4 regions of the Mesorhizobium sp. RCC_202 genome follow, and region 2 is predicted to be linked to each of the others. Evidence: predicted binding sites of a transcription regulator. Region 2 holds the regulator's gene; each other region holds the start of a gene.
The links. Region 2 encodes PhoB, which activates phosphate uptake and scavenging genes when phosphate is short. Its sites were predicted from a motif close to TGTCATNNANCTGTCAT; they were not measured.

Region 1 (7,748 bases), on a different contig from region 2:
TGGCTCGTCGGGCTCGGGCAAAAGCACGCTGCTGCGCTGCATCAACCTTTTGGAGACCCCGGATTCCGGCGAAGTGCGTGTCGACGGCGAACTCATCAAGATGAAGCCGGGACGGGACGGCAATCAGCTGCCGGCCGATATCCGTCAGGTGGAACGCATCCGCGCCAATCTTGCCATGGTTTTCCAGAGCTTCAATCTCTGGTCGCACATGACGGTGCTCGAGAACCTTGTCGCGGCGCCGACGCATGTGCTGAAACGTCCGCGGGCGGAGTGCCTGGAGCAGGCCGAGGCATTGCTGAAGCGGGTCGGGATCTGGGAGCGGCGCAACTACTACCCGCCGCATATGTCGGGCGGCCAGCAACAGCGCGCCGCGATAGCCCGGGCGCTGGCGATGAACCCCAAGGTCATGCTGTTCGACGAGCCGACATCGGCGCTCGATCCGGAACTGGTCGGCGAGGTGCTGCGTGTCATGCGCTCGCTCGCCGAAGAAGGCCGCACCATGCTGGTCGTGACGCACGAAATGGGGTTTGCCCGCGACGTGTCGAGCCAAGTGATGTTCCTGCACAAGGGCGAAGTGGATTGCCTGGGCGAGCCGAAGGAAATGTTCGCCAGACCGTCGACGCAGCAATTCAAGCAGTTCATCACCAACTTCAACAAGTAAGCGCAACTTCCCCTTCTCCCTTGTGGGAGAAGGACAAGGCGCTAAATCATGTCCGAGAGATCGGAGAACGCCATCGCCTTGCGCAGGATCTCGGTGAAGCGCTCGCCGGCGATTTGCTTGTCGCCGCTGTTGTCGATCGAAGTGACATCCGGTCCCGACAATTGGACACTGGTGCTGCGCGCCAGGCGGGCGAGCACTTCGCCGCGCGATTCGCGGCCGCGCGCCGCCAGCCGTTCGGCGAGGATTTCCGGCGTTGCGGTGATCTCGACCACGGCCAGGTTGGCGTAGCGCTCGCGCAGCGCCGGGATGACCGCGCGCGAGACATTGGCCACGGCAACATGGCCGTTGGCGACAGCCCAGTCGACATCGGCCGGCAGGCCGTAGCGCAGGCCGTGCGCATCCCAGCAGAGCGCGAAGGCGCCATCGATCTCAGCTTCGGCGAAGGCGGCGTCAGCCAGCGTGTCGTGGTCCTCGCTCGCCGCATCGCTCGGCCTGGTGATGACACGGCGCACGAATTCCAGCCGTGTCTCACCGGCAAAGCGCGCTTTGGCGTAGCCGATCACCGTGTCCTTGCCGGCGCCGCTCGGGCCGACGACGGCGACGAAGACGCCGTTGCGGATCGGGAAGCTCTCAGCCAACTCGCGTTCGATCAGGGCCGACACCATCATGCGACCCGACGCCCTTCGCGCCACACCGTGCGCACGACCGGCACATGGTCGTCGACGCGCACCCGCACCAGGTCGGCGCGGCGGCCGGGCTCGATGATGCCGCGATCGGTAAGGCCAACCGCCTCGGCGGGGTTTTTCGAGACCATGGCGACCGCCTGCGGCAGCGAGATGCCTTCGACGACGTCGCCAAGGAAGAAGGCCGACTGGATCAGACTGAAGGGGATGTAGTCGGAGGACAGGATGTCGAGCAGGCCGTCGGCGGCCAGTGTGCGCGCCGAGACATTGCCGGAATGCGAGGCGCCGCGCATGACGTTGGGCGCCCCCATCAGCACGCCGAGACCCGCCGCCTTGGAGGCCTTGGCCGCTTCCTCCGTCGTCGGGAACTCGGCGACGCGCACGCCCTGCTCGATCGCCTCGTCGACATGACCGATGGTGGCGTCGTCGTGGCTCGCCAACACGATGCCGCGTTCGTGACAGGCGGCCGAGATGAAGACGCGGTTCGGGCCGGAATTGCGGGCCGATTCCGCCATCCGCTTCTCGCAGAATTTCTGGAAATCGCGATCGGAGAGCTTCAGCTTGCGCTGGTAGTAATAGGCATAGGTCTCGAGGTTGACGAACTGGCGCTGTCCAGGCGCGTGATCCATCAACGAGGCGAGCTTGACCCTGTCGTCGGTCTCGAAATTGGCGAAGGCCTTCAGGCAATCCGGCGCCGAGACCTCGCAGCGCAGATGGATGAAGTGATCGGCCCGAAGCCGGTCCTCGCGCACGCTGTCCTCGATGGCGTCGGCGAGCTTGCGGATATCGGCGGAGGTCAGGTCGGCGTCCTCGTCCATGCCGACGCGCAAGGCGTCGAGCACGGTGGTGATGCCGGCAGTGGCAACCTGCGCGTCATGGGCAAGCACGGCGGCGATCGGGTTCCAGCGCACCTTGGGGCGTGGCGCATAGTGGCCCTCAAGATGATCGGTGTGGAGTTCGACGAGACCGGGGATGACGTAATCGCCGCCCATATCCTCGCCAGTGCGGGTGCTGCCCGGCTCGACAGCGGCAATCAGGCCATCGCGCAGCAAAAGCGAGCCCTCGACGATTTCATCGGGCAGCACGATGCGGGCATTGGTGAGAATGGTTTCGGCGGTCATCTCGGGCGGTCCTGTCTCAAGCAGCGGAATCGGCAGCAAAATGGGCGGTCATCTCAGGCGGTCTTGCGGGCCGGGTGGTGGCCCAACGCATGGTGGGAAAGCACCATGAACGGAGCACCCGGCTCGCTTTCGACGAACAAGGTCAGGGCATCCACCGGCACCGGCTGCCGCAGCACGTCGGCGAACAGGCTGTCTATCGCTGCGCGCAGACGTGGGCTTTCCTGTGGCCCGACGCGTCCCGAAAGCGTCATGTGGAAGCGGAACGTGTCGAAGACATAGGGGTAGCCCCACTGACAGAGGTTGCGGAACTCGTCCGGCTTCAGCGCATCCGGGCTACGGCGCTCGATCTCGACCTCCGTCAAAGGCGCGCGGAAAGGGTCGAAACCGCGCACCACCTCGCCGGCAAAATCATTCAACGGCGCAAACGGAGCTTCAGGCACCAGGGCGAAGAAGCCGTCGATCTGGCCGACGACGAGGCGCGGAATGACGACGGGCGGCGTCGCCTCGGCAAAAGCGTCGAGCGCGGCGCGCAGCGAAGCCTCCGTCTCGTTCGGCGCCAGGCGGAACGGCGCCTTCAGTGTGGCATGGAACCCGTATCGCCTGGCCGACGCCGTGTGGAAGGCAACTTCGGCCGCCGACAATTCGCCAACGGCCTCGACCGGACGTGTCGCCGCGCCGAACGGATCGCGGCCCAGCCAGTTGGCGGCGATGCGCGCCAGCGGCTCATCCTGCCTGGGAGTGTAGTAAATGGCGTAGCGCATGAGCGTTCCTCGTCAAGCGCGCTGCGCCCTAACGACTATGCGACGCGCTTCAAGTCCTGGTTTTTGGCAAGCCGCAAAAACGCCGAGGCGCTTTGGCGACGTGCATCAGACCCGCTGCCATAGGTGATTTCCATGACGGATTGACGAAGCTTTCATGGGTTTTCGAAGGCAAGTCCACCCTCAAGGTGTTTAGCCGACGATTTTTCCGCACTGGACCAATGGTTGCGCGGTAAGCCCGCTCAAGCCTTCATCAGCCATTCGTGCTCGGCGGCGTTGTGGAACTTCCACGTCCGCTTCGGGCCGGCCATGACGTTCAAATAATAGAGATCGTAGCCGTGACAGGCCGCGCAGGGGTGATAGCCCTTGGGCACCAGCACGACGTCGCCATCCTCGATCGCCATCGCTTCATCGAGTTCGCGCTCCCCATTGCCGTCGGCGTCGGTATAGACACGCTGGAAGGCAAAGCCCTGCGGCGGGTTGAGGCGGTGGTAATAGGTCTCCTCGAGATAGGATTCCGCGGGGAGATTGTCCTGGTCGTGCTTATGCGGCGGGTAACTGGAGGTGTGGCCGCCGGGCGTGATGACTTCGACGACCAGCAGCGAGTCGGCCGGCTTGCCCTCGGGCAGGATGTTGGTGACGTAGCGCGTGTTGGTGCCCTTGCCGCGCACCTCCTGGCCAAGATCGTCCGGACCGATGACACGGACCGGCAGGCCACCGCCAAGACCTGGCGCGGAACAGACGGCGAGCTCCAACTCGGTGTCGGCCGTCACCGACCAGTCGGAGCCTTGCGGAATATAAACCGACCAGGGCTTGCCTTCGAACGGCGACATGCGCTCGCCGAGCAGGCCGAGATCCTTGCCGCCGGCCGATGCCTTGCCCTTGCCGGTGACGAAGACCAGGCAGACCTCGCGGTCGCCGGCCTGGCCGGATGCTGTCTCGCCGGATTTCAGCCGATGCAGGTCGAAACCGACATAGGTCCAGCCGGCGCTCTGCGGCGTGACATGTGCGACGTGACCATGGCCCTTGTCGGCCTTGACGAGCAGTTTCGACATCGCGGTCACTCCTTCGGTTGATCGTCGGCCTTTTTCTCCTCGGCCGGCTTGTAGAGATAGAAAAACTGCCACACCGCGTAGCCGGCGAAGCCGAGGGCGATGACGCCCCAGAACGGCGTGCCGGTGGCGAACTCGATCACCGACCAGATCAGACAGACGGCGAGGATCGCGACGCGCCGCCACAGCGGCTTGAAGAAGGGGTGCTCGTAATCTTTCATCGCGCCATCCGGAAATTGCCTGACCGGTTCTCAGATAAGCCAGCCATGACAGTCAATCCAGCGCTCACGTGTTGGGGAAACCTTGCGTCTCGACCGTATAGCCGGCGGCCGTCATCACCCGCATCAGCTCCTTGTGGCCGACCTGAGCCATCTTCAGCGGCGGGTTCTTCTTCGGATCCTGCTCGGCTTCGACGACGAACCAGCCCTCATAACCATGATCGGCGAAGCGCTGCACGATGGCGCCGAAATCGAGCGAGCCGTCGCCCGGCACGGTGAAGGCGCCGAGCGCCACGGCGTCGAGGAAGGACTGCTTCGTGCGGTCGAGACCGTCGATCACGCCCATGCGCACGTCCTTCACATGGACGTGGTTGATGCGCTTGTGATGGTTGTCGATGGCGCGCAGCACATCGCCGCCAGCGAAGGCGAGATGGCCGGCGTCGAGCAGCAGCGGAATGCCTTCGCCGGAATGGCGCATGAAGGCGTCGAGCTCCGGCTCGGTCTCGACCACCGCCGCCATGTGATGGTGATAGGAGAGCGGCATGCGCTGCTCGGTGCACCATTCGCCGAATTCGGTCAGTCGCCTGCCATAGGCCTTCATCTCGTCGCCGCTGAGCTTCGGCTTGGTTGCCAAGGGCTTGGAGCGGTCGCCCTGGATCGAGCGGCCGACCTCGCCATAGACGATGCAGGGCGCGTTGACCGCCTTGAACAGGTCGATCATCGGCTGGATGCGATCCTTGTTCGCCGCCATATCCTCGTTGACCAGCGTGCCGGAGAACCAGCCGCCGCAGAGCGTGACGTCGGCCTCCTTGAGGATCGGCAGCATCGTCTTCGGATCGTCGGGGAAGCGGCGGCCCTTCTCCATGCCGGTGAAGCCGGCCGAGCGCGATTGGCGCAAGCACTCCTCCAGCGACACGTCATCGCTCAATTCCACCAGATCGTCGTTCCACCACGCGATGGGGGACATGCCCAGTTTGGCTTTCAAGTCGTCACTCCACTGTCACTTCGTTGCCGACGCCAGGCTCAACCTTCCCGGCTGCCCACCGCTTCCTCGTACTTCTTGCGCGCAGCGTTGACCTCACGCCGCGCCGAGACTTCCGGCACGGCGACATCCCACCAATGGCCGCCGGCCTCGGTCGACACCAGCGGATCGGTGTCGATGACCAGCACCGTGGTCTTGTCGTTGCTCTTTGCCTTGGCCAAAGCCGTTTCCAGCTCGGCGATCGAGGCCACTTTCTCCGCGATGGCGCCGAGGCTTGCCGCATGCGCGGCGAAGTCGACATCGGGCAGCACCTCGTGGCGCGAGTCCTTCAGGAGATTGTTGAAGTTGGCGCCACCGGTCGCCATCTGCAGCCGGTTGATGCAGCCATAGCCGCGGTTGTCGAGCAGCACGATGGTGAGCTTCAGCCCCAGCATCACCGAGGTGGCGATCTCGGAATTGAGCATCAGATAGGAGCCGTCGCCGATCATGACGACGACCTCCTGGTCGGGCTTGGCCATCTTGGCGCCGAGGCCGCCGGCGATCTCGTAGCCCATGGTCGAGAAGCCGTATTCGGCGTGGTAGGAGCCGGGCGCGCCTGCCTGCCAGAGCTTGTGCAATTCGCCAGGCAACCCGCCTGCGGCATGCAGCAAGGTGACGCCCGAACCCATGGCGCGCTGCACCGCACCGATGACCTGCGCGTCCGACGGATAGGCGGCGTTGGTCGCGGCCGTGACCTTGGCGGCGGCGGCCTGCCAGTCGGCCTTGCCTTTCAGCGCATTGTCGGTCCAGGCGGTAGGCGCCTTCCAGCCCTTCAGCGCGGCGGACAATTCCGCCAGACCTTCGGCCGCGTCGGCGACAAGCGGCAGTGCCCAGTGCTTGCCTGCGTCGAAAGCCTGCGCGTTCAAGCCGATGATGGTGCGGCCGGCATTCTTGAACAGCGACCAGGAACCGGTGGTGAAATCCTGCAGCCTGGTGCCGACGGCAAGCACCACATCGGCCTCTTCCGCCAGCCGGTTGGCGGCCGACGTTCCGGTGACGCCGACGGCCGCCATGTTGAGCAGATGATCGTCGGGCAGCGACGATTTTCCACCCTGGGTTTCGCAGACGGGGATGCCGGCACCTTGCACCAGTTTCGCCAACTCACCCGAAGCCTGCGAATAGAGGACGCCGCCGCCGGCGATCACCAGCGGCTTCTTGGCACCCTTCAGCGCCGCGACAGCGGCGGCCAATTCGTTGCGATCGGGACGAATCCGGCGCGGCGCCCAAAGACGCTCGACAAAGAAGCTCTCGGGATAATCATAGGCTTCGGCCTGCACATCCTGGCAGAGCGACAGCGTGACCGGGCCGCATTCGGCCGGATCGGTCAGCACCTGCATGGCGCGGTTGAGCGCCGGTATGATCTGTTCGGGCCGGGTGATGCGGTCGAAATAACGCGACACGGGGCGGAAGCAGTCATTGACCGTCGCCGTGCCGTCGGAAAAGTCCTCGGCCTGCTGCAGCACCGGGTCGGGCAAACGGTTGGCGAAGACGTCGCCCGGCAGCAGCAGCACCGGCAGCCGGTTGACATGGGCGAGGGCAGCCGCCGTCACCATGTTCAGCGCGCCGGGGCCGATCGAAGAGGTCGCGGCCATGAAGCGGCGGCGGAAATTCGCCTTGGCATAGGCGATCGCCGCATGCGCCATTGCCTGCTCGTTGTGCGCGCGGAAAGTCGGCAATTCGTCGCGCACCTGGTAGAGCGCCTCGCCGACGCCGGCGACATTGCCGTGGCCGAAGATCGCCCAGACGCCGCCGAAGATCGGCACTGTCTTGCCGTCGATCACGGTCATCTGGCGCGACAGGAAGCGGGTCAGCGCCTGCGCCATCGTCAGGCGAACGGTCTTGCTCATTGGTCGTTTCCTCCGGCGTCCGATGACGTCTTGTTATGCGGCCTTGCGGCCGCGCGCGGCAAGCCAGGCCTCGGTCAATTGCTCGAAGCGCGACGCCATGTCGGCGATGGCTTCGTCATCCGACATCTTGCCGGCCAGCCATTGTTCGGCGGCGTTGATGAAGATCGTGCGACCGACGGCAAATCCCTTGACGATCGGCGCATTCGCCGTGGCGGCGAAGGCCGCGACCAGTTCGTCCTGCGGCGCTTCGAGACCGAGCAGCACGACGCCGCGGCACCATGGATCGTTCTTGACGATGACCTGCTCGATCCTGGCCCAGGCGGCCGCCGAGGCCTGCGGCTCGAGCTTCCACCAGTCGGGCTTGATGCCCAGCGCATAGAGCTCTTC
Region 2 (7,748 bases):
ACCATGCCGAGCATGCGGGTGTCGATCTCGGTCGCCTTGAGGAACCGGGCAAGCATGCCGAGTTCCGACGCGCGCGCCGTGTCCGCCTGGGGGTTGGACGTCGTGTCGGTCATGATTTCCTCCCGCCGGCTTGCCCGTCTGACGCGGATGCCGGAACCGAGCCTAGAAGCTATCCGCGTGAAGCGGAAACACAAATCTTTGAGAAAACGCCGCGGCTTTCAGGCCGCGGCGCCAGGATTTGATCGAACGTCGGCAAACTTACTTGCAGGCCGCGACGCTGCCGGCGGCGACGCCCGCGCAGACTTCGTCCTTCTTGATCCAGCCGGCGTCGATGACGACGTTGAGATTGTCCTTGGTGATGGCGACCGGGGTCAGGAACAGCGACTTGACGGTGTTGCCGCCGGGCGTCGTGAAGTCCTTCACACCGGCGATGTCGGTCATCTTCTTGCCGCCGGCCAGCTGCGACGCGATCTCGGCGGCGTTCTTGCCGAGTTCGCGCGCGTCCTTCCACACCGACACGGTCTGCGTGCCGAGCGCGATGCGGTTCAGCGCGGCGTGGTCGCCATCCTGGCCCGAGACCGGCACGGTGCCGGCGAGACCCTGCGCCGTCAGCGCCGCGACGACGCCGCCGGCAGTGCCGTCATTGGCCGCGACGACCGCGTCGACCTTGTTGTCGTTGGCGGTCAGGAACTGTTCCATGTTCTTCTGCGCGTTGGCCGGCAGCCAGCCGTCCGTATAGGCTTCGCCGACATTCTTGATCTTGCCCGAGTCGATAGCCGCCTTCAGCACTTCCATCGAACCCGAGAACAGGAAGTCGGCGTTCGGGTCGGAGCCCGAGCCCTTGATGAAGACATAATTGCCTTCGGGCTTCGCCTTGAACACTTCGCGAGCCTGCATGCGGCCCACTTCCTTGTTGTCGAAGGTCAGGTAGAAGACGTCCTTGTTCTCGATCAGGCGGTCGTAGCCGACGACCGGAATGCCTTCGTCCAGAGCCTTCTGCACCGCCGGGCCGATGGCGGAGGCATCCTGCGCCAGGATGATCAGCGAGTTGGCACCCTGCGAGATCAGGCTTTCGACGTCGGTCAGCTGCTTGCCCGGATTGGACTGCGCGTCGGCCGAAATGTACTTGTCGCCGGCGGCTTCGATCGCTGCCTTCATCGCGGCTTCGTCGGTCTTCCAGCGCTCTTCCTGGAAGTTGGACCACGAAACGCCGATCACCTTGTCCTTCGCCTCGGCGACCGACGCCAGCGTCAGCGACATGGCGACACCCGCCAGAATGGCGGCTGTGAATTTCTTCATAATATCCTCCCTGCGCCGTGCGGCGCGACCAGACTAGCCCGAAGGCCGGCACAAAGGCCCTTTTTTTCGAGCCTCAAAAAAATACTGATGCAGCGATGAGGTGCTGTCAACAGCGATTCTGATGGGATCTGATGGCGCATGCTAATTTTTTCGAGGCCCGCAATAAATAATGACACGACTTCGCGCTTCTGCCACTATCCCTAGCGCGTCAACGACGGCCCATGGCATGATCACAAGGCCGCGATGACCGGGAGGATTGAGAGAACGATGTCGGTCGGGATCCGCCACGACGACCTGCGCCGGCGCAACCGCGCCATGGTGATCTCGGCTGTGCGCAGGGCCGGCCAGCCGTCACGAACCGAGATCGCCGCCACCACCGGGCTGAGCCACTCCACCATTTCGGCGATCTCCTCCGACCTGATCGGCGAAGGCATCCTGACCGAAAGCAAGGCCAGCGAAACCACATCGCTGAAACGCGGCCGGCCACAGATCGGCCTGGCGCTGAGCCCCGAGGCGGCGGCCGTGGTAACGGTGGTGCTGTCGCTGAATTTCCTCTCCGTCGCCGTCATCGACTATTCCGGCCATGTCGTTGCCGAGGAACAGCGGCGGGTCGACACGCTGACCATGCCGCGCGACGAGCTGGTCGGCGAATGCGTGGCAATCGTGCGGCGCAGGCTGGAAGACCCCGACCTTGATGTCGGCAGCGTCGCCCGCATCGCCATGGGCATTCAAGGCATCACCGATTCCCACGCCCGCGCCATGCTGTGGTCGCCGATCACGCCGCTGACCGACATTGCCTTTGCCGACATTCTGGAAAAGGAATTCGGCATTCCCGCGACCATGGAGAACGACTGCAACATGATGGCCATCGCCCTGCAGTGGCGTGACCCGGCCCGCTACCGCGACAATTTCATCGCTATCCTTTTATCGCATGGCATCGGCATGGGCTTGGTGCTGAAGGGTGAATTGTTCACCGGCACGCATTCCTCCGGCGGCGAGTTCGGCCACATGATCCACCGTCCCGGCGGCGCGCTCTGCCGCTGCGGCCGGCGCGGTTGCGTCGAAGCCTATGCCGGCAACTATGCCATCTGGCGCGCCGCCATGGGAGCGAGCGAAGACGCCGAGCCGACCGATGTCGGCGACCCCGAAATGCGGGCGCTCGCGGCAAAGGCGCGGCTCGAGGACGGTCCGGAACGTGAAGCCTACCGGCGCGCCGGCGAAGCGCTTGGCTTCGGTCTCGGCAGCCTGTTCGCGCTGATCGATCCGGCGCCTGTCGCCATGGTCGGCGTCAGCGCCGCCGCTTTCGACCTGATCGAGCCCGCCCTGCGTGAGACGATCGCCCAGACCGCCGGCGGCCAGCATTCCAGGTCGATTTCCTTCGACACCGAGCCCAACGAATTGCCGCTGATCCGCGAAGGCTGCGCCATGCGCGCGCTGACCTTCGTCGACCAGGAGATCTTCGCGCCGGGCGGGCAGGCGCGGGCAGGCAAGCACGTCGCATAGGGCGCGAGTGCAGGCGCGGGGATATGCTGAGATTCAGGTCAGGCCGAGTCGAGAATGGTAGGTTCCGAGAACCGGAACGGAGCGTACTTTAGGTACGTGAGTACCGGAAGCGCAGGAAGCTGCCATTCGCAGGCCGGCCTCACCTGAATATCAGCATATCCCCTAGTCTTCCCTGATCGCGTAGCCCGCCCCGCGTATGGTTCTAATGACGTCCGGCATGCGGCCATTGTTGACCGCCTTGCGCAGGCGGCCGACATGCACGTCGACCGTGCGTTCGTCGATGTAGATCGTCTCGCCCCAGACATTGTCGAGCAACTGGCTGCGCGAGAACACGCGGCCGGGGTGACGCATCATGAATTCGAGCAGCCGGAACTCGGTCGGCCCGAGCCGGATCTCGCTCTTCTTGCGATAGACGCGGTGCGATTCACGATCGAGCACGATGTCGCCGACCTTGAGCACGCTGGACAGCACTTCCGGCTTGGCGCGCCGCAGCAACGCCTTCACACGGGCCATGAATTCCGGCGTCGAGAACGGCTTGACCAGATAATCGTCGGCGCCGGTGGAGAGGCCCCGCACGCGGTCGCTTTCCTCGCCGCGCGCGGTCAGCATGATGATCGGCAGCCGCTCGGTCTCCGGCCGCATCCTGAGCCGGCGGCAAAGCTCGATGCCGGAAACCGCCGGCACCATCCAGTCGAGGACGAGCAGGTCTGGCACATTCTCTTGCAGGCGGATCTCGGCCTCGTCGCCGCGGCTCACCACCTCGACGTGATAACCTTCGGATTCGAGGTTGTAGCGGAGCAGCACCCCTAGCGGCTCCTCATCCTCCACCACCATGATGCGTGGCGCGATCATTGGGTAACCTTTTCGTCAGGCCGCCGGTGCTGGCATCGCCGTCTCGTCCTGCTTCGGACGGTTGGCGGGCAATTGCGTGCCGGTCAGGACATAATAAGCGTTTTCGGCGATGTTGGTCACGTGGTCGCCGATACGCTCCAGGTTCTTGGCGCAGAACAAGAGGTGCGTGCAAGCGGTGATGTTGCGCGGATCTTCCATCATATAGGTCAGGAGCTCGCGGAAGACGGAGGTGTATTTGACGTCGATGCGCTCGTCGTCGTTGCGAAGCTTGGCGAGCGCAGTGGCATCGCCAGCCGTATATTCCTGGATAACGGCCTGGACCTGGATCAGCACCATCTGCGCCATGCCGTCGATCGAATGCGAGAGGTCGCGTGGCGCGGCGCTGACGCCGACGGAGCCGACTCGCTTGGCGATGTTCTTGGCGAGATCGCCGATGCGCTCGAGGTCGCCGGCCATGCGGATAGCGCCGACAACGCTGCGCAGGTCGTCGGCCATCGGCTGGCGCTTGGCAATCAGCGTTATGGCGCGGTCGTCCAGTTCGCGCTGCCGCGCGTCCATGATCGCATCGTCGGAGACGACACGCTGCGCCATCGCGTTGTCGGATTCAAGCAGGGCCCTGGTCGAAGCACCGACCATGGAACCGGCAAGATCGCCCATATCGATGATCAGCCGGCTTATCTGCCTCAGATCCTCGTCGAAGGAAGCGACGGTATGTTCGGCCATAATGATGTCCTCGTATGAACTCAGCCGAAGCGGCCGGTGATGTAATCCTGCGTGCGCTTCTCACGCGGCGAGGTGAAGATCTTCTCGGTACGGTCGAACTCGATCAGCTCGCCCAGATACATGAACGCCGTCTGCCGCGACACGCGCGCCGCCTGCTGCATGTTGTGGGTGACGATGACGATCGTATACTCGGCCTGCAACTCGTCGATCAGTTCCTCGATCTTGGCGGTCGACAGCGGGTCGAGCGCCGAGGCCGGCTCGTCGAGCAGGATGACCTCGGGCTTCACCGCCACCGTGCGGGCGATGCACAGGCGCTGCTGCTGGCCGCCGGAGAGGCTGAGGCCGCTCGCGTTGAGCTTGTCCTTGACCTCGTTCCACAGCGCCGCGCGCTTCAGCGCCAGCTCGACGCGGTTGTCCATCTCGGCCTTGCTGATCTTCTCATACAGCCTGACGCCGAAGGCGATGTTCTCATAGATCGACATGGGGAACGGCGTCGGTTTCTGGAACACCATGCCGATCTTGGTGCGAAGCAGGTTCAAGTCCTGCGAGCGATCGAGGATGTTCTTGCCGTCGAGCAGCACCTGCCCTTCCGCGCTCTGCTTCGGATAGAGCTCGTAGATGCGGTTCAAGACGCGCAGCAGCGTCGACTTGCCGCAGCCCGACGGGCCGATGAAGGCGGTGACGCTGCGCTCGGGCAACGACAGGTTGATGTTCTTCAGCGCCTTCGACTGGCCATAGTAGAAGTTGAGGTCCTTGACCTCGATCTTGGCCTTCTCGACGGTCGTGTCGACTGCGTTCAGATCGGTGGACAACATCGGTTTCATCTGTCCTCTCTGCGTCCGGTCAGGCTGCGGGCAACAATGCTCAGCGCGAGAACCGTCAGGGTGATTATGAGTGCGCCCGTCCAGGCCAGTTGCTGCCATTCCTCATAGGGGCTGAGCGCGAACTGGAAGATGGTCACCGGCAGGCTGGCCATCGGGGCATTGAGATTGCTCGACCAGAACTGGTTGTTGAGCGCGGTGAAGAGCAGGGGTGCTGTCTCGCCGGAGATGCGGGCGATCGCCAGCAGGATGCCGGTGACGATACCCGACATTGCCGCGCGATAGGCGACCGAGCGGATGACCACCCAGCGCGGCGCGCCGATGGCGGTGCCTGCCTCGCGCAGCGCGTTGGGCACAAGGTTCAGCATGTCCTCGGTGGTGCGCACCACGACGGGGATCACCAGGATCGACAGCGCGACGGCGCCGGCGATCGCCGAGAAATGGCCCATCGGCCGCACCATCAGCTCATAGACGAACAGGCCGACGATGATCGAAGGCGCCGACAAAAGGATGTCGTTGATGAAACGCACCACGGTGGTCAGCTTCGAGAACCGCCCATACTCGGCCATGTAGGTGCCGGCCAGAACGCCGATCGGCGTGCCGACGAGAATGCCGATGATGGTCATCACGATGCTGCCGTAGATGGCGTTGAGCAGGCCGCCGGCATCGCCGGGCGGCGGTGTCATCTCGGTGAACACCGCCAGCGATACGCCGGACAGGCCCTTGTAGAGCAGCGCGCCGAGGATCAGCGCCAGCCAGGCGAGACCGATGCCGGCGGCGATGACGCACAGCGCCATCATCACGCCGTTCCTGCGCTTGCGGCTCTGGTGGAGGGACGAGGCTGTCGACATGGATCAGGCTCCCGCGCGGCTATCGATACGCAGCAGCATGTAGCGTGCGATGGCAAGGATGACGAAGGTGATGAGGAAGAGGAGAAGGCCGAGCGCCACCAGCGACGAGGTGTAGAGGTCGCCGACAGCTTCGGTGAATTCGTTGGCGATGGTCGCCGAGATGGTCGTTGCCGGCGCAAACAGCGAGGCGCTGATGCGGTGCGCATTGCCGATGACAAAGGTGACAGCCATGGTTTCGCCGAGCGCGCGGCCGAGGCCGAGCATGACGCCGCCCATGATGCCGACGCGGGTATAGGGAATAACCACGCGCCGCGTCACTTCCCAGGTCGTGCAGCCGATGCCATAGGCCGATTCCTTGAGAACCGCCGGCACCGTGTCGAACACGTCCTTGGTGATCGAGGTGATGAAGGGCAGCACCATGATGGCCAGGATAAGCGAGGACGTCAGCAGGCCGATGCCGTAAGGCGGACCGGCAAACAGGCTGTTGAGGCCGGGAACGCCGTGGAACAGCCAGATGATAAAGGGCTGCACCGTCGTCTGCAGGAACGGCGCCAGCACGAACAGGCCCCAGATGCCGTAGATGATCGAGGGAATACCGGCCAGCAGTTCCACCGCCATGCCGATCGGGCGCCGCAGCGGACGTGGGCAAAGTTCGGTGAGAAAAATGGCGATGCCGATGCCGAGCGGCACTGCGACGATGATGGCGATCGCCGACGTGACGATGGTGCCGTAGATAGGCGCGAGCGCGCCGAATTTCTCCGTGACCGGGTTCCAGGACTCCGAGGTCACGAAGGAGAAGCCGAAAGTGGAAAGCGCCGGCCACGAGCCGGCAACCAGCGACACGGCGACGCCGCCGAGCAGCACCAGGACCAGTATCGCTGCGGCCTTGGTCAACCCGCTGAAGATCGCATCGGTGAGGGCGAAGCGCCTGACCGTGGCATCGCGCGAACCGCGGCCGGCCGGCATGGCTTCCTGGACAGCACTCATGTCAAGTCTGCTCTTTGGCTCGAGGAGGAAAGGAGCGCCGCGGGTACGGCGCTCCTTCGATGGTCTTACTCGCCAGCGTAGACGGGCTTGCCGTCGGCCTGGATGTCGGCCTTCCACGAGGTCTTGATCAGATCGACAACGCTGTCGGGGATCGACACATAGTCGAGCGCCTTGGCGGTTTCCTTGCCGTCCTTGTAGGCCCAGGCGAAGAACTTAAGTGCCTCGCCGGTGGCGGCGGCGTCATCCGGGGTCTTATGGATCAGCACCCAGGTCGAGGCGGCGATCGGCCAGGTGGTGTCGCCGGGCTCGTTGGTGATGATGACGTTGAAGTTCTTGGCATTCTTGAAATCGGCATTCGAAGCAGCCGCGCCAAACGACTCGAGCGACGGCTCGACCACCTTGCCGGCGGCATTCACCAGCTTGGAGTAGGAAAGGCTGTTCTGCTTGGCGTAGGCGTATTCGACGTAGCCGATGCCGCCGTCGGTCTGCTTGACGGTGTTGGCGACGCCTTCCGAACCCTTGGCGCCGACGCCCGTGGGCCATTCGACGGCGGTGTCCGAACCGACCTTGTCCTTCCAGTCCGGCGAGAGCTTCACCAGATAGTTGGTGAAGTTGAAGGTGGTGCCCGAGCCATCCGAACGGTGGACGACGGCAATCGCGGTCGACGGCAGGGTGAGGTTCGGGTTCAGCGCCTTGATCGCGGCGTCATCCC
Region 3 (7,748 bases), on a different contig from region 2:
ATTTCACCCCCGGCGCCACTATCGTCGAGGCGCGGAATCTCTCCGGAAAGGGCTTCGAGAACGTTTCGCTGACTGTCCGCGCCGGCGAGATCGTCGGCCTCTACGGCCTGATCGGCGCCGGCCGCAGCGAGTTCGTCACAACGCTCTATGGCCGCCACAAGAAATCGGCCGGCCAGATCCTGTGGCAAGGCAAGCCGGTCCAGGTCAACTCCGAACATGACGCGATCAAGCTCGGCATGGCGCTGGCGCCCGAAAGCCGCCGCGACCAGGGCCTGTGTCTCAACCTGTCGGTCGGCATGAATCTCAACCTGCCGATCTACAAGCGCATTTCCAGCAACATGCTGATCTCGGGCGCCAAGGAGAAGACCGAGGCCGATCGCCAGATCGCCGATCTCAGGATCAAGACGCCGACGCGCAGCGCGCTCGCCTCCAGCCTGTCGGGCGGCAACCAGCAGAAGATCGTCATCGGCAAATGGCTGGCGCATGGCGCCAAACTGTTCATCTTCGACGAGCCGACGGTGGGCGTCGATGTCGGCACCAAGGCCGAAATCTACCGCCTGTTTTCGACGCTTTTGTCCAAAGGCGCCGGCATCATCCTGATCTCGTCCTATCTGCCCGAGGTCTACGAGCTCGCCGATACGCTGCATGTGTTCCGCCGCGGCAAGCTGGTGGCGACACACGGTTTCCGCACCGCCGATCACGAGGAAATTCTCACACAGGCGCTTGCCGAGAAACAAGAAAAGCTGGGAGGAAAGACATGAGCACCGAGGCGATAGCGGCCGAAAAACCCAAGCGCAATTACAACGCCCTGTTCGGGTTGACGCTGCTGGCGCTGCTGGTGTTGCTCTGGATCATCCTGTCGCTGGCGACATCGAGCTTCGCCTCGGCCAACAACATCTCGAACCTTCTGCGTCAGGGTTCGATGATCGCGATCCTCGCGGTTGGCCAGACCTTCGTCATCATCACCGGCGGCATCGATCTGTCCGTCGGTGCCGTGGTGGGTTTTGCCACCGTCATTGCCGCGATGCTGATCAATGCCGGCATACCGGTTTTCCTCGCCATCCTGATCACGCTGCTGGTCGGCGTCGCCATCGGCATGTTCCACGGCTTCGGCATCGTCAAGATGGGCCTGCCGCCGTTCATCATCACGCTGGCAACGCTGACCTCGCTGCGCGGCATCGGCCTTTTGATGACCAACGGCAATTCGATCTCCATCAACAACGATGCCTTCCAGGAGTTCTCGCGCAATTCCTTCCTCGGCATCCCCAATTTGTTCTGGATGGTGATCCTGGTCGGCATTCCGGCCTACATCTTCCTGCATCACAGCCGCTGGGGCCGCTACCTTTTTTCGGTCGGCTCCAACGCCGAAGCCTCGCGCCTGTCCGGCGTCAATGTCCAGCGCACCATCTACATGGCCTATACGCTGTCGGGTCTGTGCGCGGCCTTCGTCGGCGTGCTCCTGGCCTCGCGCATCGGTATCGGCAACCCGACCCAGGCCGAGGGCTGGGAATTGCAGGCGATCGCGTCCTCGGTGATCGGCGGCACTTCGCTGTTCGGTGCGGTCGGCTCGGTGCACGGTCCCCTGCTCGGCGCCTTCATTCTCGCCACCATCAACAACGGCGCCAACCTGCTCAACGTCAACGCTTTCTGGCAGCGCGTCATCACCGGCCTGTTGATCATCGTCATCGTCTACTTCGACGGCCTGCGCCGCCGCGGCAAATGAATCCTCCCTGAAAACTCCCGCGCCGGCCTCGCACGCTCGAGGTCGGCGCTCTTTTTGCTTTGGATATGCGAAATGAAAGCCGTCATCTGCCGCTCGCCTGGCGAACTTGTCCTCGAAGATCGCGCCGCGCCCGGCACGCCGCCGCCCGGCTGGGCTCGCGTTGCCGTCAGCCATGTCGGCATCTGCGGCACCGACTATCATATCTTCGAAGGCAAGCACCCCTTTCTGGCCTATCCGCGCATCATGGGCCACGAGGTCTCGGGCGCGGTGGCCGAGAGGGGCGACGGCGTCGATCTCGCCATCGGCGAGCCGGTGATCATCAATCCCTATCTCGCCTGCGGCAAATGCATCGCCTGCCGGCACGGCAAGCCGAATTGCTGCATGAAGATCGAAGTGCTGGGCGTGCATCGCGACGGCGCCATGTGCGAGGAAATCCTGGTGCCGGCGCAGAACCTCTATCCGACGAACGGCCTGTCGCTGGCCGATGCCGCGGCGGTGGAATTCCTGGCGATCGGCGCGCATGCCGTGCGCAGATCGCAGGGCGCGCCCGGCGCGCGCACGCTGGTCATCGGCGCCGGACCGATCGGCCTCGGTGCGGCGATCTTCGCGCGCATTGCCGGGCTTGATGTCAGCCTGCTCGACATGAGCACCGAGCGGCTCGCTTTTGCCGACAAGGAGTTGGGCTTTGCCGCGCTCGACGGCTCGAAAACATCGGCGGCGGACCTGGTCCGGCAAGCAACCGATGGCGAAGGCTTCGATGTCGTCTTCGACGCCACCGGCAACACCGCGTCGGTGCAGTCGGCCTTCGCCCATGTCGCGCATGGCGGCACGCTGGTGCTGGTCAGCGTCGTCAAGGACGACATTGCGTTCTCCGACCCCGAATTCCACAAGCGCGAGATGACGCTGGTCGGCAGCCGCAACGCGCTGAAGGCCGATTTCGACCACGTCGCCGCCTCGATCCGCAACGGCGGCGTGCCGCTCGGCAAACTCGTCACCCACCGCACGACGCTTGCCGGCACCCCGCGCGATCTCGCCAGATGGGCACATGAGAAGTCCGGCCTCATCAAAGCGGTGATCGAGATCGGGTGATATGGTCCGGGGTTCTACTGGCCGCCTTCCGTGGTAAGCGGTATGGGCTTGGTAGGCGTGAGCAGAAACGCGTGCTTCTGCCCCGATGGATTGTCGCCCCACCCGACGATTTGACCAGCACCATTGATGTCGCGCGCCTCCTGGAGGGTCCAGCCGCGACCGCTCCCGTCCAGCATCTCGTTGAGATCGTAAATGTGCTTCCCGATCCACAAAGCGGCGTGCGTGGATGTATTCTTGAGCGCGGCGTTTCCGACCACGAGCCCCGCGTCGTTGATTCCGAGCGCCATGCTGAATTGGCCACCGAGCGTGCCGAGATCGGAGATTTTCATGTCGGCCCACACGGTGGCGTGGGTCCCCGCCTGGGAGGCGAGCACGCAATAGCCGACGACCATACCGAGATTGTTGATGGCCATGGCGTAGCTGTAATTGCCACTGAGCGCGCCGAGATCGGTGGGCTGCGTTCCCTTCCACAGCACCGCGTGGGTCTTGGAATTGCCTGATGTCTCCGAATAGCCGACCACCCAACCGCTATCGTTGAGACCCATCGCGGAACTGCTATCCCCGCCCAGCGTCCCGAGATCTTTCGCGATGCCGCCACTCCACAGCGCGGCATGTTCGAGGGACGTTTCAGAAAACGTCGAATTCCCAGCCACCTGACCTTTGGCATTGACCCCGATGGCGATGCTGTGGTCTCCGGCGACGGTGCCGAGGTCGGTCGGCGTCGTCCCCGTCCACAGCGTCGCATGGATGTCGGACGTAGCGGCGGCAGGGGAAAAGCCGGCCACCTGTCCCGCATCGTTGATGCCCTGGGGACAGCCGGACGCTCCGCCCTCGGCTCCGAGGTCGGCCACGACCTTCCCGGTCCACGTCGCCGTATGGACCTCCGCGTCGTTGGCGGTGGTGGAGTAGCCAGCGACCTGTCCGCCCTCGTTGATGGCACAGCCATAACTTTGGCTTCCGCCGAGCGTGCCGAGATCCGTTAGGCTGAAGGTCACGGGCGGGGGGCTCCCGCCCGTACAGCCGCCGAGAGCACCCATAAGCATGAGGGTGGGCAGATGCAGAGCGGGCCAACACTTGGACTTCAGCATCCTGCGGCACCCACCAGAGGTTTTGCTCATCGGACGTGGCAGTGGCGCAGGTATTATACTCTTGTCCCGCTTTCGCGGCTAGCTAATCGCCGGCTGACAGCCTGAGCTCCACCCGCTCGGCCGGAAAGCGTGATTCCGCGAACTGGATCGGCTGGCCGTCGAGCGTCACGTTGACGGCGACGGTCACCAGCACGATAGCGCCCGGCTGCAGATCGAGCGCGGCGAGATCGTCGGCGTCGGCATGACGCGCCGACAGCACCGTGGAGTGCCGCAGATAGTCATTGACGCCGAAGCGCTTGAGCGAGGCGGTGATCGACCCGGTTTCCGCCATGGCGACCTCGATGCCGGCGAAGCGCTTGGCGTCGAACCACGTGGTGGCGCGCGAGATCGGATGCCCATCGGCCTCGCCGCGCGTCTCCAGCCGGATCACTGCTGCGCCCCTGGCAATGCCCAGCGCCTCGGCGATGCGCCGGCTGGCCGGCTCGGTCGAGGAAGACAAAAGCGCGATGTGCCGTTCGGTCGTCTGCCCTTGCAGGCCCGTCGAGAAGCGCGTGCGCGCGCCGATCGGATAGGAAAGCCGCTTGCGTGACAAAACGAAGGTGCCGCGCCCTTGCTCGGCCCGGAGCACACCCTCCTGCACCAGCGCCGCAATGGCGCTGCGCACCGTGTGTCGGTTGACGCCATAGCGTTCGGCCAATGCGACCTCGGGCGGCAGCGCGGTATTCTCGGCGAAATCGCCATTCGCTATTCCCTGCAGTATCCTGTCGGCGATCTGCCGCCACAGCGATACGCCATTGCGCCGCTCTATACTGCTGGCCAGTCCGATCATTCAGCGCCCCCCAGGCGATTTTTCGAGCCTGTCATCCACCCGTCATGGACACCCGCTACGAGGTAAGTATAATTTGTATAGTTGTCTATATCAATAGACAAATTTGAGTCATGCAAGGAGCTGCATCATGCGAGGACAGGAAGCACGCGAGCAGGCGGAGCGGAAAGCCGTGATGGCAACGCTCGCGCATGCCGCGGCCGATGAGATCGCGCGTCTGTGGGACGGCTCCGGCCTGCCCTCGGACGCCGAATTGCTGCGCGGTCCTGAAACCGGGCTGGTGACGGTGCGCGGGCGGATTGGCGGCGGCGGCGCGCCCTTCAATGTCGGCGAGGCGACAGTCACCCGCGCCACGGTGCGCCTGCCTTCGGGCCAGATTGGTCACAGCTATTCGCTCGGTCGCGACAAGAAAAAAGCCCGGCTTGCGGCCATCGCCGATGCGCTCTGGCAGGACCCGGCGCAGCGCGAGGCGGTCGAGTCAAAGCTCGTTGCGCCGTTGCGCGCGGCGCTCGATGCGGCACGTGAAAAACGCCGCGTCGAGACGGCGGCGACGAAAGTCGATTTCTTCACCATGGTGCGCGGAGAGGACTGATGGATATCGCCACGCAATCGATCGACGGCGGCTTCGCCGAGCCAGTCTTCAACGCCCAGACCGTGTTCCGCGCCATCATGGACGCCATGGCACGCCCCGGCACGGTCCAGACCCTGCCCTCGCTTGCGCATCCGCCCGCGCCGCTGTCGGCGATCGCCGGCGCGGTGGCGCTGGCGCTGTGCGACAACGACACGCCGGTCTGGCTCGATCCGCCGCTGCAGGCAGCCGCCTCCGTCAAGGCATGGCTCGGCTTTCATTCGGGCGCGCCTTTGGCCAACACGCCGGCCGACGCCCATTTCGCTTTGGTTGCCAACCCGGCCGAGATGGCGGCGCTCGACGGCTTTGCCCAAGGCACGCAGGAATATCCTGACCGCTCGACGACGCTGATCCTTCTGGTCGACGATCTCGCTTCGGGCCCGGCGCTCCTGCTCGAAGGCCCTGGCATCGAGAAGACCTCCATGATCGCGCCACCCGGCATGCCGCGCCATTTCGTCGAGCAGTGGAAGCAGAACAACCAGCGCTTTCCGCGCGGCGTCGACATCATCCTGACGGGACGGGACGGCAGTCTCACCTGCCTGCCGCGCACCACCCGCATCAAGACGATGGAGGCCTGACATGTATGTCGCGGTAAAGGGCGGCGAGGCCGCCATCGCCAATGCGCACCGCCTGCTTGCCGAGCGCCGCCGCGGCGACCGATCGGTGCCGGCGCTGCGTCTCGATCAGATCGTCGAACAGCTGGCGCTCGGCGTCGACCGGGTGATGAGTGAAGGCTCGCTCTACGACCGTGAGCTTGCCGCCTTGGCGGTCGTCCAGGCGCGCGGCGATATGATCGAGGCGATCTTCCTGGTGCGCGCCTACCGCACCACGCTACCACGCTTCGGCTACACCAACCCGGTCGACACCGGCGCCATGCAGGTCGAGCGCCGCGTCTCGGCGACGTACAAGGACCTGCCCGGCGGCCAGGTGCTTGGGCCCACCTTCGACTACACGCATCGTCTCCTCGATCCCGAGCTTGCCGCCGGCGCCGAGGTCGAGACGCCGGTTGAGCGCCCGGTCGAAGCCGAAGCCATGCCGCGCGTCTCCGCGATCCTCGCCCATGAAGGGCTGATCGAGGCCGATGGCGACATGCCGCGCGACCACCTGCCCGGCGACATCACACGCGAGCCGCTGCAATTCCCGATGGCGCGCGACATCCGCCTGCAGGCGCTGTCGCGTGGCGATGAAGGTTTCCTGCTGGCGCTCGGCTATTCGACGCAGCGTGGCTATGCCCGCAACCATCCTTTCGTCGGCGAGATCCGCATCGGCGAGGTCGAGCTCGAGCTCGACGTGCCGGAACTGCCCTTCGCCGTGCCGCTGGGCTCGATCCGCGTCACCGAATGCCAGATGGTCAACCAGTTCAAGGGCTCGGCAAAGGCGCCGCCGCAATTCACCCGCGGCTACGGCCTGGTCTTCGGCCAGAGCGAGCGCAAGGCGATGGCCATGGCGCTCTGCGACCGGGCGCTGCGCGCCGGCGAGCTCGGCGAGGATGTCGTCGCCGCCGCGCAGGACGAGGAATTCGTCATCTCGCATTCCGACAACGTGCAGGCGACCGGCTTCGTCGAGCACCTGAAGCTGCCGCATTACGTCGACTTCCAGGCCGAGCTCGGCCTGGTTCGCCGCATGCGGGCTGAATACGAGGCGCGCGAAAACGAGGACAAGGCTGCCGAGGAGAAGCGGGAGGCTGCGGAATGACCCTAACGTCCGCCGCCACCGAACCACAGGCCGATAAAGCCACGCGCGCCGGCAACGGTCTCGCCGCGTGGAGGCGCCTTTGGCGCGGGCAGAACCATCTTCCACAGCACAAAAGCCACGATGCCGGCAAACACCAGCAGCAGCACGCCAAGATGCAACCAACCGGTAGAATCCATGTGGGCCTGCCCCCGCGTCTTGAGCACCAATACCTTAGCACAGAGCGGACGTGATCGCCATGACCGACATCGCCACCTACAACTTCGCCTATCTCGATGAGCAGACCAAGCGGATGATCCGCAGGGCGATCCTCAAAGGCATCGCCATTCCCGGCTACCAGGTGCCGTTCGCCTCGCGCGAGATGCCGATGCCTTACGGCTGGGGCACCGGCGGCGTGCAGGTCACGGCCTCGATCATCGGGCCCGATGATGTGCTCAAGGTCATCGACCAGGGCGCCGACGACACCACCAACGCCGTCTCGATCCGCGCCTTCTTCAAGAAGGTCGCCAATGTCGCCGTCACCACCGAGACGGCCAAGGCCTCGATCATCCAGACCCGCCACCGCATTCCGGAACAGCCGCTGACCGCCGGCCAGGTGCTGGTGTTCCAGGTGCCGATCCCCGAGCCGCTGCGCTTTCTCGAGCCGCGCGAGACCGAAACGCGCAAAATGCATGCGCTCGAGGAATATGGCCTGATGCATGT
Region 4 (7,748 bases), on a different contig from region 2:
AAGGCCGATGCCGCTGGCGCCGCCGGTGATGACGGCGACATTGCCGGAAGCGAAAGCGGGCAGGGCGGTCTGGATTTCGGCGTCGCTGGTCATGATGTTGTCCTCGTTCGGGTTGGGCCGAACTTAACGCTGCTTGAGATCGAGGCAAGCCCGCCTGGGCGCCATGGTTGACCGCGAGAGCGGCAACGGGTTGACCGCGAGAGCGGCAACGGGTTGACCGCAACAGCCGGGGCCGCGCATGGTGCCGGGAAATGGAGGTTCGCCGATTGGCCGACTGGATCGAGATTCTGAAAGAGCAGACCGCCACCGGCGACCAGATGGGGCGCGACGTGCCGCAAATGCTTGCCAACCCCGATATCAGCGAGGCGCAGGTCAAGACGCTGTTCGCGGCGTTGGAGAAACAGGCCGACTTCGCCGAAAAGCTGCGCCTGGCGCTTGAGAAGTTTGGCCACGATTTTCCGATCATCAAAGCGGCGGAGCGGTTGGAAGAACGCTATGCCGACCTTGCCGCATCGGTGGCCGAGAAGCTGAAAGCGATACGCAATCAAAGCAATGCGGGAAAAATCTGAAGCGGTTTTCCGCCGACAATCGACCGGACGCACCCAGCTACTTTTCGAGAACTCGCGAGAAGCGGGTGTCGGGAACCAGCCAGACGAGAGCGACAGCCACGTAGAAGCCGACACCAATCCAGCGATTGAGGAAGGTCAGCGCGATTGCGGCTATGTAGGCGACGAGCGACAGCCTGCCCTTGCGATCGTTGCCGATTGCCTTGGCGAAGGCGGTGTCCTGTCCGTGCAGGCGATGCAGGGCAACCACCAGGATGGCGTAAGCGGTCGCGCACATTGCCAAGTCGAAACCATAGACCGCAACGGGAACCGTGGCGAAATGGTTCTCGCCCATGAAGGCCGTCGTCACCGGCATCAGGGATAGCCAAAACAACATATGCAGGTTGGCCCACAGCACGCGGCCGTCGACGCGCTGCACGGTGTGGAACATGTTGTGCAGATTGTTCCAGTAGATGCCGACATTGATGAAGGAAAGCACGTAACACAGGAAGATCGGCCACTGCGGCAGCAGCGTCGAAAAATCCTCACCCTCCGGTACCTTCAGGTCCAGCACCATGATGGTGATGATGATGGCGACGACGCCATCGGTGAAAGCCTCGACCCGTCCCTTGCCCATGGTTCCTCCCTGATCGGCAGACAGAGGTTACGAGAGGATTTCGCGCAACGCTATACTGCCAGGATTGTCAGGAGGGCATTCGGCGGGTGGAACGGCCGCCATTACATAACGTTGGATTGTAACCGGGCGGGATCTGCAACGCCGGAGGTCATCATGACCAATTATGCTCAGACCATGACACGCGACCATGAACTCGGCGGTGGTGCGGCGATGACCGCTATCGCCGCGATGATAGCGGCGCTGTTTGCCGGCAGCACGGTTCTGACCCCGCTTTACGTGATCTACAAGCAGGATTTCGGTTTTTCGCAGATCACGTTGACGCTGGTCTATGCCGTCTATGTGGTCGGCAATCTTGCGGCGCTGCTTTTGTTTGGCCGTCTGTCGGACGCCATAGGCCGTCGGCCGGCGGCGCTGGCCGCCATGGCGGTCGCCATAGTCAGCGCGCTGTTTTTCCTCTTCGCACAAAATGTAGTCTGGCTGGACGTCGCCCGTATCCTAAGCGGTCTTGGCATCGGGGTCGGCGCTGGAACCGGCACCGCATGGCTGTCCGAGCTGATCGAAGGCGAGGACAAATCGCGCGCGGCCACGATCGCCACCAGCACCAACTTCATCGGTCTGGGCGTCGGCGCGCTGGTTTCCGGGCTGCTCGCCGAATACGAGCCTTGGCCGCTCCGGTTGGTCTTTGCCGTTTATCTCGCCGTGCTTGTCCTCATCACGCTGACAATCTGGCGCACGCGCGAGACCGTGGCCCGGCCCGGCCGGCTTTCCGACGTCTCGATAGAGCCGCGCCTGTCGGTTCCGGCTAGCATCCGGGCTGGGTTCGTCGCGCCCGCCTTGACCGGCTTCGGCGCCATGGCGCTGGTCGGCTTCTACGCGGCGCTGGCGCCGAGCATCCTGGCGCAGCAGCTGCATGTCACCAACCATGCCGAAGCCGGCGGGCTGTTCTTCGAATTGTCGATCGTTGCTGCGATCACCATTGTCGTCACGACGTGGCTGTCCAGCCGTTCCACCTTGCTCGCCGCGCTGGCGCTGATGATCCCGGCCGTGGCGCTGGTCGTGGCAGCGCAGGTCTATGCCTCGATGGTGTTGATGATCGTCGCGACGGCGGTCTGCGGTGCAGCGGCGGCCCTCGGCTATCGCGGCGGCCTGCAAGTGGTGAACCAGATTGCGCCGGCGGATCGCCGCGCCGAAGTGGTGTCGGCCTTCTTCATCTGCTGCTTCTGCGGCAACGCGCTGCCGGTCATCGGCATCGGCGTCCTGTCCAACTGGACGAACCCGACCATGGCAAGCCTGGCCTTCGCCGGCATGATCACGCTCTTTTCGCTCGTCGCGCTGGCCTTTGGCGCCAAATTCGCTCGCTAGAGCGTTTCACCGTTTCATGGGAAACGGCGAACCGCTCTATCTCTTTGTTTTTACGCAATTCCGGACGGAAAACCGATCACACTTTTCCTGGAATTGCTCTAATTCGAAGTCTCGGTTGCGATATGCGCGCGCTGGCGCGGCACGCCGAGGCCGGTGTCGGGCGGCTCGCCGGCCGCTGGCCTGTCCTCGATCCTGTGCATGGTCCGCCAACGGCCAAAGCGGTAATAGGCGATGGCCAGCACCAGCGAGGCGATCGAACCCGCCGGGAAACTCCACCACAGCGCCTCCTGGCCAAGCACGCCGCGCATCGAATAGGCAAAACCGGTGCGGATGAACAGAACCGAGACGATCAGGATGATCAGCGGCGGCATGACGGCGCCGGTGGCGCGCACCGTGGCGAAAAGCACGATGGTGATGCCGAACAGGATGAACGACCACGATGCCACCTTGTTGATGTGGGCGGCAATGTCGATCGCGGTGCTGTCGCCGCTCAGGAACAGGCTGAGCACCGAGCGGTCGAAGACGAACAGCAGCGCCACCAGCGCGCCGGTCAGCACCAGGTTGAAGCCGACGCCGGAGGCCGCGACCTTGCCGATGCGGTCCCATCGGCCGGCGCCGACATTTTGCGCCGCCATGGAAGAGACCGCGGCGCCGATGGCAAGCGCCGGCATCTGGATATAGGTCCAGAGCTGCGCGGCGATGCCATAGGCGGCGGCAACCTGCGAGCCATAGGAATTGACGATGCCCATCACGGTCAGCGCGGCGGCCGAGATGACAATCATCTGCAGTCCCATCGGGATGCCTTTGAAGACGATGATCCTGAGCAGCGCCGGATCGGGCCGGAATAAAGCGAGATCGGCGCCGGCCAACCGCAGCGGGTTCTTGCGCGCATAGAGCACGATCAGGATGGCGGTGACGCTCACCGTCTGGCCGATGAGCGTCGAGGTCGCCGAGCCGGCGATGCCGAGCTCGGGGAAGGGGCCGATGCCGCGGATCAGCAATGGGTTCAAGACGACGTCGAGAACCACCGCCAGCGCCATGAAGACAAAAGGCGTGCGTGAATCGCCGGCGCCGCGCAGCACGGTCATGACGAAGGACAGAAGGTTCATCATCGGCACGGCAACGAAGATGATGCGCAAATAGCTGCGCGCCAGCGGCAAGGCGTCGGCCGGCGTGCCGAGGCCGGTGAGGATGGCATCGACCCAAATCCAGCCGCAGACGGCGAACACGACCGAGATGAGGAAGAAGAAGGTGGCGCTGGTGCCGACGATGCGCTTGGCTTCGGGCAGGTCGCGGGCGCCGACCGACTGCGCGACCAGGATCGTCGCCGCCATGCCGATGCCGAACACGGTGCCGAGGATCAGGAACAGCACCAGATTGGCGTTGGAGGTCGCCGTCAGCGCCGCCTCGCCAAGGAAGCGACCGACCCAGACCGCGTTGATCGAGCCGTTGAGCGACTGCAGCACGTTGGAACCGAGCACGGGCAGCGCGAACAAAAGCAGCGTGCGCGGGATCGGGCCGCTGGTCAGGTCGCCGACGCGTTGGCGGCTGGGCTTGTTGTCATCCATGTCGGCACCGAAAATCATTCAGGCCCGCGATGCTATCGCAGGCCTGATGCACATGCACGCCTTTGTGGCCGAGCCAGATGGGCAGGTATCTGGCGCTGCGCCGCCTTACTGGGTGTTGCTGGCGAGGCCAGGCAGGGTCACCTGGAAGACAAGGAAGGTGGTGTCGACGTCGGCGCCGTCGTCGGCCTTGTAGGGGGCGCCGACCTGGAAACCGTCCTGGGTCAGGAAGTCATTGTCATTGGCGACGAACAGAAAATAGTCGTCGGGCAGCTTCGGATCCAGCACCGAAGCCAGCGACATCGCCTCCCATTTCTCCGAGAGATTGTTCTTGTCGTTCGGCGCGCCGTTGTGCATGCCGAAGCGGCCGAGCTCGGCATTGTCGTTGATGTCGATAAAAGGCGTCAGCTTGGCCGTCGTCACCGACGGATCGAGCACGCCCTTCGGCGCGACCGGCTTGTCGGCGGCGTCGAACGGGCCGTTGGCGATATCGGTGGCTTCGGAGAGATCGACAATGTTGATCTTGCGATAGATCGACTCGGCGCCCTTCAGGCCCTGGCCGTTGCCTGAGTCGCGTGCCAGCATCAGGAAGCGGGTGTCGGAGAGCGCCACGATCTCGCTCTGCGCGGCCACCTTGGTCTTGCCCTTGGCGTCCTTGAACACCGGCAGCGGCACGACATATTCATGCGCAAGCTTGAGGTGGGCGAGGTCGGAAGCGTCATAGACCAGCGCGCGGGTGTTCTGGCGCGTCGAGCCGGAATCGCCGCCATCCTGGCGGGTTGCCGACTGCAGCACGGCGATCAGGAACTTGCCGTCCGGCGTCATCGCCATGCCTTCGAGGCCCTGGTTGTTCTGGCGGCCGGTCTCGGGATCCTTCGGATCGGGCTCGGCGGCGCCGGGGCCGGGATTGTCGGACGCGAAGTTCGGCTTGCCGTGGCGCATGGGCACCAGGGCAGCCGGCGGCTGGGTGGCCGACATCAGATGGCCGTCGGCCGAGAAGCGGTAGATGTTTGGGCCATATTCGTCGGAGATGAACATGGTGCCGTCTGGCAGGCGCACGATCGCCTCATTGTCCAGCGCCAGCTTGCCATTGTCGGCCTGCGGCAGGATCGGCATGTCGCCGGCGGCCGGGCGCACGCCGTTCAGTGGATCGAGCCCGGTGGTGTCGGCGCCCTTGTCGTCGGTCAACAGCATGGTGTCGGCAAGTGCTGCCTTGACGCCCGACCGTTCCTGGCCTGCTGTCGGTGCAGCACCCGGCACCACCGGCGCAAGCTCGATCGAAATGGTGTTTAGGCGCGGGCGGTAATCGGTGGTACCGGCGACGTTGTAGCCGCGATCCGGCAGCAGCCAGAGCGAGCCCTTATAGGCATTGCCGTCACGCGCCCAGCCCTTGGTGTCGATCGCCATGCCCGAGCCGGAACCGAAGGTTTCGCCGAACTTGTCCTTCTGGCTGGCCGGGATGCGACCGATGCCGACCAGACCCTTGTTGACATAGGCAACGCCGTCGGCAAGCGCGGGCGTCACGGCGGTGAACAGCGCAAGCGCGGCGCCAAGCGAAACAGTTCGGGTCAGATGTTTCATGGATATCCCCTTGTGGCAAAACAGCTCGGAGCAGACGTCGCATCGGGGCGCCGCCCGCACCCTTCCGCCAAGCGGTCTAGGACGCGAACGTGATGGTTGCGTGACAGGGTGGGTTGGCGGGTATCCCGGAACCATTTCTCTCTCCGATCCGTTGGAGGCAAGCTCCGGCCGCCTGCGATCGGTGTGCGGCGCCGCGGGATTTGAGGAGAGGGAAAAATGGGTTTCGATCAGTATCACGAACCGGCGAACGAACTGTCGCAGAAGGTGCGGACCTTTGCCCGCATGATCACCTCGCTGATCGAGGAGGCGGAAGCGATCGGCTGGTACGAACAGCGCATCTCGGTGGAGAAGGACCCTCAGGCAAAGGCGATCATGAAGAACGCGCAAGCCGAGGAGTTCAAGCATTTCGGCATGGATCTGGAATTCCTGCTGCGCCAGAAGCAGGACTGGCGGGCGGAACTGAAGGAAATCCTGTTCACCACGGGCGATATCGTCAAGGCTGGCGAGCGGGGCGAGAAGAAGGTGGATTGATCGGCTTTCGCCGATTGCCATCAATCGCTCTCTCGCGCGATCAGTTCCAGCGGCCAGACCTCGCGGATGATGCGCGGCCCGTCCGGGCCAGCAAAGGCGGGGAGGGAGGCGAGCAGCATTCCGGCCAGCCGCTGGCCCATCGGTTCAAGCGCCGGACGGAAGGCGGTCAGCGTCGGCGAGAAGTAGCGGCAAAGCGGCGTGTCGACGATGACGATAACCGCCATGTCATGGCCCGGCTTGATTCCCATCTCGGCCAGCGCCTTGCAGCCGCCAAGCGCCATCGCGTCATTGTTGAAGATGATGGCCGTCGGCGGGTCCTTTGAGCGCATGACTTGCGGCGTCACCTGGTAGCCGCCGGTCTCGTTGATGAAGCCGTCGGCGACCAGGTCAGAGTCGACCTCGATGCCGTGCCGCTTCAGCGCCTTGCGGTAGCCGTCGAGGAACAGGTAGCCGAAGTTGAGATCAAGCGAAGGGCGGATGGCGGCAATGCGGCGGTGGCCGCGTGCGACCAGGCGGTCGACGGCTTCATCACCCGCTCTCTCGAAATCGATATCGAGCGAAGGATAGGTGTCGCCGCCGGACTGACTTCGGCCAAGCGTGGCAAAGGGAAAGCCGGCCTTGCTGAGATAGTCGATCCGATCGTCTTCCCGTCGCGTATTGGCCAACACGACCGCGTCGACCCAGCGCGTCTCAACCACGCGGCGCAACCGCTCCTGTTGATATTGGCCGGGCTCACCCATCACGACCATCAGATCGAGGCCATGCTCGGCAAGCTTCGCCTGTAGCCCGATCAGGAAAGGGATGAAGAACGGCTCGCCATATTGCTGGTCGCCCGGATGTGGCTGCAGCATGAAGGCGATCGAATGGGTGGCGCCTTGCCTGAGGCTGCGGCCGGACCGGTTGGGCGAATAGTTGAGCTTTTTGGCCGCATCGAGAACGCGCTGGCGAGTGTCGGCATTGACGTCGGCACGGCCGTTCAGCGCCCGCGACACGGTGCCGATCGAAATGTTCAGGTGACGCGCAAGGTCGTGGATGCTGGACGCCAAAGATCATTCTCCCCCTGCCTTGGCTACCACCGGCCGCCGCTCAGGCCAAGGCTTCGGAACGATTTTCGAGAGACCGCCAGTTGACATTCTACGCTATCGGGTGTGTTCTCGTAAACGTTTACGGAAAAACGTTTACGGTGATGCCGTGGATGCCGTGACATTCGGCCTGGAGGGGCCGGACGGGAGGAACGCCGGATGATGAATGTCGTCCTCGTCGGCTGCGGCGCGATGAGCAGGCAGTGGCTCGATGCCGCAAGGCAGATTGACGGGCTCGCCATTGTCGGGCTTGTCGACCTCGACGCCGAACGGGCCAAGGCGAGGGCGCGCGAATACGACCTCACCGGCGCCATCGTCGGTACCAGCCTTGACGCCGTTCTCGACCAGACAAAGCCCGATGCCGTCTTCGATGTCGTGGTCCCCGCCGCGCGCCGCGAGGTCGCGTTTTCCGCCTTTGCCCATAATTGCCATCTGCTAACCGAAA

Region 1: AB6802_RS03245 (DUF1045 domain-containing protein) is a predicted target of PhoB. The motif match lies at 3,359-3,375, and genes of this name have one in related genera.
Region 3: phnF (phosphonate metabolism transcriptional regulator PhnF) is a predicted target of PhoB. The motif match lies at 4,759-4,775, and genes of this name have one in related genera.
Region 4: AB6802_RS12005 (esterase-like activity of phytase family protein) is a predicted target of PhoB. The motif match lies at 5,780-5,796, and genes of this name have one in related genera.

What each region holds. Positions count from the first base shown of each region.
Region 1 is NZ_JBFUPO010000001.1:706,117-713,864, forward strand. Features, by position in the region: gene AB6802_RS03230 (ABC transporter ATP-binding protein) at 1-661, shown strand, start outside; gene phnN (phosphonate metabolism protein/1,5-bisphosphokinase (PRPP-forming) PhnN) at 703-1,329, opposite strand; gene AB6802_RS03240 (alpha-D-ribose 1-methylphosphonate 5-triphosphate diphosphatase) at 1,326-2,465, opposite strand; gene AB6802_RS03245 (DUF1045 domain-containing protein) at 2,519-3,226, opposite strand; gene iolB (5-deoxy-glucuronate isomerase) at 3,466-4,278, opposite strand; gene AB6802_RS03255 (DUF3329 domain-containing protein) at 4,284-4,496, opposite strand; gene iolE (myo-inosose-2 dehydratase) at 4,561-5,478, opposite strand; gene iolD (3D-(3,5/4)-trihydroxycyclohexane-1,2-dione acylhydrolase (decyclizing)) at 5,517-7,361, opposite strand; gene iolC (5-dehydro-2-deoxygluconokinase) at 7,395-7,748, opposite strand, start outside.
Region 2 is NZ_JBFUPO010000022.1:26,464-34,211, reverse strand. Features, by position in the region: gene AB6802_RS29905 (sugar ABC transporter permease) at 1-113, opposite strand, end outside; gene xylF (D-xylose ABC transporter substrate-binding protein) at 259-1,299, opposite strand; gene AB6802_RS29895 (ROK family protein) at 1,567-2,802, shown strand; gene phoB (phosphate regulon transcriptional regulator PhoB) at 2,965-3,654, opposite strand; gene phoU (phosphate signaling complex protein PhoU) at 3,670-4,377, opposite strand; gene pstB (phosphate ABC transporter ATP-binding protein PstB) at 4,398-5,201, opposite strand; gene pstA (phosphate ABC transporter permease PstA) at 5,198-6,049, opposite strand; gene pstC (phosphate ABC transporter permease subunit PstC) at 6,053-7,036, opposite strand; gene pstS (phosphate ABC transporter substrate-binding protein PstS) at 7,102-7,748, opposite strand, start outside.
Region 3 is NZ_JBFUPO010000010.1:51,329-59,076, reverse strand. Features, by position in the region: gene AB6802_RS22305 (sugar ABC transporter ATP-binding protein) at 1-761, shown strand, start outside; gene AB6802_RS22300 (ABC transporter permease) at 758-1,723, shown strand; gene AB6802_RS22295 (zinc-binding alcohol dehydrogenase family protein) at 1,796-2,812, shown strand; gene AB6802_RS22290 (hypothetical protein) at 2,827-3,807, opposite strand; gene phnF (phosphonate metabolism transcriptional regulator PhnF) at 3,983-4,729, opposite strand; gene phnG (phosphonate C-P lyase system protein PhnG) at 4,857-5,318, shown strand; gene phnH (phosphonate C-P lyase system protein PhnH) at 5,318-5,932, shown strand; gene AB6802_RS22270 (carbon-phosphorus lyase complex subunit PhnI) at 5,934-7,049, shown strand; gene AB6802_RS22265 (hypothetical protein) at 7,052-7,225, opposite strand; gene AB6802_RS22260 (alpha-D-ribose 1-methylphosphonate 5-phosphate C-P-lyase PhnJ) at 7,285-7,748, shown strand, end outside.
Region 4 is NZ_JBFUPO010000004.1:389,113-396,860, forward strand. Features, by position in the region: gene AB6802_RS11980 (SDR family NAD(P)-dependent oxidoreductase) at 1-93, opposite strand, end outside; gene AB6802_RS11985 (hypothetical protein) at 267-569, shown strand; gene AB6802_RS11990 (TMEM175 family protein) at 607-1,182, opposite strand; gene AB6802_RS11995 (MFS transporter) at 1,336-2,544, shown strand; gene AB6802_RS12000 (MATE family efflux transporter) at 2,643-4,112, opposite strand; gene AB6802_RS12005 (esterase-like activity of phytase family protein) at 4,218-5,690, opposite strand; gene AB6802_RS12010 (hypothetical protein) at 5,907-6,221, shown strand; gene AB6802_RS12015 (LacI family DNA-binding transcriptional regulator) at 6,242-7,267, opposite strand; gene AB6802_RS12020 (Gfo/Idh/MocA family protein) at 7,463-7,748, shown strand, end outside.